DNA from 2 places in the Microbacterium sp. B19(2022) genome. Region 2 is predicted to be linked to the other one. Evidence: riboswitches for the same ligand, from Rfam matches in the RefSeq annotation. Region 2 holds a riboswitch; the other holds the start of a gene.
The links. Region 2 has a riboswitch for thiamine pyrophosphate ahead of thiM (hydroxyethylthiazole kinase). Riboswitches for the same ligand answer to the same signal wherever they lie in the genome.

Region 1 (2,194 bases), on a different contig from region 2:
TGCTCGCCGAGGGCCAGCGGCATCCGGTCGAGCACCATCAGGCTGCTCACGACCTTGGTGATGCTCGCGATGCTGACGGCACCGGGGTTCGAGGCCACCGTGCTCAACCCGCCGATGCCGACAGCGGCGCTGCCCTCGCCGGGCCAGGTGGGCGCAGCCGCGGCGGCGGGGACCGTGCTGAACTCGACGGACTGCACCGTGGGCGGCACTTCGTGCAGCGGCCAGAGCATCGTCGTGCCGGCGTAGGCGGCGACGATCGCGACCAGCGTCGCCAACGGCACCAGGATCCCCGGACGGGCGATCGCCGGTCGCAGGTGGGCCCCGCGCATCAGTCCGCCTGTCTGCTCAGCCTCGGCCGGCTCGTCGAGGGTGGCGAGAGGCGGGTGCGCGGCGACCGTTGCGGCATCGACCCAGGTGAGGGCCGTCGCCCCGGTCGTGTCATCCGCCCACTGCGGTGCGCTCGCGTCGAGGAGAGCATTCGCGTCGTCCGCCGGTTCTTCACCGGTCGTCCGCTCGGACGGGACGAACGGCGGTTTGGTCAGCGGGGGTGTCGTCGGGATCGCATCCCCGGGCTCAGCGGGCTCCATGGCCTCGACGGGCTCGACGGGTTCGGTGAGGAACTCGGGTTCCGGCTCGACGTCGCCGCCCGTGGACTTCTGCGTCGTGAACAGCGCGCCGATCGCCGCGGAGTCGACCGGGATCGCCGGGGCCACGACGGCGTCCGGAGGGCGCACATCGCCCGCGAACAGCCGGTCGGCGGCGAAGGCTGAGGAGTCGCCGGAGTCCGCTGCAAGAGCGTCCCGCGCGGCCGGCAGGGCGTCGACGGGTCCGGAGGGGACGGCGTCCGGCGAGCTGTCGCCATCGACGACGCCCGTCGCCTCGTCGGCGGGATCTGAAGCGGTCACTCGTTTACGGTACCCAATCCCGGGCGCGTTGCGCGGCGCGCAGCCTCGTCGCGCACGGGGTGTCGTGAGCCGGTAGGCTCTTCAGCACAACCACGGGAGTCCGGCGAGCCGGGCTGAGAGGGAGCGAATCGCGCTTCGACCGTCGAACCTGATCTGGGTCATGCCAGCGCAGGGAGGAGTTCAGATGAGCACGTCCACGTCCACATCGGCGTCCACGAAGGCCCAGGCCTCGCCCCCGGCCAGGAGCTTCCTGCGCTGGCGCATCGTCGACATCGTCGTCGCCAGCGTCATCGGTGTCGCCGCCGGCCTGATCTTCCTCGCGTGGAACGTCGGCTACCTCGGCCCGAAGGCCCTGCTCGAGCCGCTGCTCCCCGGCGTGCAGGGGCTTCTCGACGGCCCGTGGCTCTTCGCCGGCGTCCTCGGCGGGCTGATCATCCGCAAGGCGGGCGCCGCGATCTACGTCGAGCTGCTCGCGGCGGTCGTCTCCGCCCTCATCGGCAACCAGTGGGGCGGATTCCTCACACTCGAGGCAGGACTCGTGCAGGGCCTCGGCGCCGAGCTGATCTTCCTCCTCTTCTTCTACCGCCGCTGGTCGCTGCCGGTCGCGATCCTCGCGGGTGCCGGTGCTGCCCTCGCGGGCGGGATCAACAACCTCGTGCTCTGGTACGCCGGCTCCGGCCCCGCCTTCACGACGATCTACCTGATCAGCACCGTCATCTCCGGTGCCGTCATCGCGGGTGCGCTGTCGTGGGTGCTGGCGCGAGGCATCGCCGCGACCGGAGCGCTCGACCGATTCGGCTCCGGGCGCGAGGCGCGCGTCCGCGTCTGATGGCGGCGGATCCCACCGTTCCCGCCGCCGTCGAGGCACGCGGCTGGGGGTGGCGACACGCGAGTCGCCTCGCCTGGGCGCTCAGCGACGTCTCGTTCCGCATCGACCCCGGTGAGCGTGTGCTGGTGCTCGGCGCGTCCGGCGCGGGCAAATCCACCCTGCTGCACGGACTCGCGGGCGTGCTCGGCGGCGAGGAAGAGGGCGAGAGCACGGGCGAACTGCTCGTCGACGGTGCTCCCGCCGTCGCCACCCGGGGGCGCGCCGGCCTCGTGTTGCAGGACCCGGACTCGCAGGTGATCCTGGCGCGAGCGGGCGACGACGTCGCCTTCGGCTGCGAGAACCTCGGCGTGCCGCGGGCGCAGATCTGGCCGCGGGTGGTGGCGGCGCTGGATGCCGTCGGCCTCGATGTGCCGCTGGACCACCCGACCAAGGCGCTCTCCGGCGGACAGAAGCAGCGGCT
Region 2 (2,194 bases):
GGCGGCCAAGCTCGCCGGTGTCGAGGTCGCTGCCCAGCGTTTCGGAGCCGCACTGCGCGACTGAGCGCGACTTCGCTCAAGACGGGCGCCCCGATGGTCGGGGCGCCCGTCTCGCTCTGCTCTGAGCGGAAGGACTTCTTTACGCGTCGGCTTCCTGGTGACATGGGTCCATGACCGACGTGTTGATCCTCGGGGGAACGGGCTGGCTCTCCGGGCGCATCGCTCGCCGATGGCGGGATGCGGGAGCGATGGTGACCTGTCTCGCCCGCGGCGGGAGGCCTGCGCCCGACGGGGCCGTGCTCGTGCGTGGCGACCGCGACGATCCCGCGGCGTACACCGAGCTCGCCCGACGGGACTGGGACCACGTGGTGGATATCTCGTCGCAGGCGTCTCACGCCGTAGCGGCCGTCGACGCTCTCGGAGAGCGAGCCGCGCGATGGACCTACGTGTCCTCCATGTCGGTCTACTCCGACGACGAGACGGTCGGTGCGGACGAGTCGGCTCCGCGGCATCCGCCCGCCCGGCCCGGTGACGAGTACGAGTACGGGGCGCAGAAGGCGGCAGCGGAAGACGCCGTGGGTGCCCTGGGCGATCGTGCGCTCATCGTGCGACCCGGGCTCATCGTGGGCGACGGCGACCCGAGCGATCGATTCGGGTATTGGGCAGCCGCCTTCGCACGGGCGGGTATCGGGCCGGTGCTGCTGCCGCCGCTCGAGGGGAGGAGCGCCCAGGTGATCGACGTGGACGACCTCGCTGACTTCCTCGTCGCGACGACCAGGAGCGGGCCGGTCAACGCCATCGGGGACGGGCATTCCCTCGGCGACGTGCTGCAGGCGGTTCGCGCGGCAGCAGGCCAGACCGGCGAGACCGTCGTCGCCGAGGAGGAGTGGCTCGTCGCACGCGAGGTCGCGCACTGGGCGGGACCGAGATCACTACCGCTGTGGCTGCCGCCGGAGATGACGGGCTTCATGACCCGGTCGAACTCGGCGTACCGCGAAGCGGGTGGTCGGCTGCGCCCTCTGACCGACACCATCCGAGCCGTCGTGGCCGATGAGCGGGCGCGCGGCATCGACCGCGACCGCCGTGCCGGACTCACGCGGGCGGAGGAGTCGGCTCTGCTGGCCGATCGCTAGACTGCGAGCAGTGACACGGGGTGCCGCATCCGCGGCTGAGAACAGACCCGTCGAACCTGATCTAGTTCGTACTAGCGAAGGGATGTCGCGATGAGCGATCTTCTGCGTCCTGATTCCACCACCGATCTCCCCGCCGCCGCCGCGGCCCTGTGGGGGGTGCTGCGCGAGACGCCACCGTTGACCCATTGCATCACCAACACGGTCGTCACCGGGTTCACCGCCAACGTACTGCTCGCGCTCGGCGCTGCGCCCGCCATGGTCGACATCGTCGGAGAGGCCGAGATGTTCGCCGGTGTCGCCTCCGGTGTGCTGATCAACCTGGGGACGCCCACCCCCGAGCAGCGCGCGGCGAGCCTCGAGGCCGTCGCCGGGGCCGCGGCATCCGGAACCCCATGGGTGCTCGATCCGGTCGCGATCGGGGCACTGCCGATCCGCACCGCCTTGGCGCACCGGCTGGCGGAGCAGCGTCCGACGGCGATCCGCGGCAACGCTTCGGAGATCCTCGCGCTCGCCGGCCTCAGCGCCGGTGGTCGCGGAGTGGATGCCACCGACAGCACGGATAGCGCAGCCGACGCGGCCGCTGCTCTCGCGCGACGGACGGGTGCCGTGATCGCCGTGTCTGGTCCGATCGACTTCCTCACCGATGGGGAGCGGGTGCTGCGCCTCGCGAACGGGCACGAGCTGCTGACCAAGGTCACCGGCGGGGGCTGCGCTCTCGGGGCGGTGATGGCGGCATTCCTCGGTGCCGCGCGGAACACCGAGCACGACGCGCTCACGGCCGTCGCCGCCGCGAGCCTCGTGTACACGATCGCGGCCGAGCGCGCCGCCGCGATCGCGACCGGCCCCGGCAGCTTCGCCGTGGCGCTGTTGGACGCCCTCGCCACCGTGGGCCCCGCCGACGTGATCGCGGACGCCCGTGTGGAGGTGGGGGCGCTGTGAACGCCGATCTCTCCCTCTACCTGGTCACCGATCCCACGCTCTGCGGAGACCGCGGCGTCGTCGATACCGTCCGCCGTGCCGTCGACGGGGGCGTGCGCATCGTGCAGCTCCGCGACAAGACC

Region 1: it holds a riboswitch for thiamine pyrophosphate, as region 2 does, so the genes downstream of both, HCX50_RS00475 (ECF transporter S component) here and thiM (hydroxyethylthiazole kinase) in region 2, are expected to answer to the same signal.

What each region holds. Positions count from the first base shown of each region.
Region 1 is NZ_JAAUVO010000001.1:90,960-93,153, reverse strand. Features, by position in the region: gene HCX50_RS20140 (D-alanyl-D-alanine carboxypeptidase) at 1-905, opposite strand, end outside; TPP riboswitch at 988-1,099, shown strand; gene HCX50_RS00475 (ECF transporter S component) at 1,090-1,734, shown strand; gene HCX50_RS00470 (ABC transporter ATP-binding protein) at 1,734-2,194, shown strand, end outside.
Region 2 is NZ_JAAUVO010000019.1:16,602-18,795, reverse strand. Features, by position in the region: gene pheT (phenylalanine--tRNA ligase subunit beta) at 1-64, shown strand, start outside; gene HCX50_RS15780 (NAD-dependent epimerase/dehydratase family protein) at 171-1,133, shown strand; TPP riboswitch at 1,140-1,233, shown strand; gene thiM (hydroxyethylthiazole kinase) at 1,224-2,072, shown strand; gene HCX50_RS15770 (bifunctional hydroxymethylpyrimidine kinase/phosphomethylpyrimidine kinase) at 2,069-2,194, shown strand, end outside.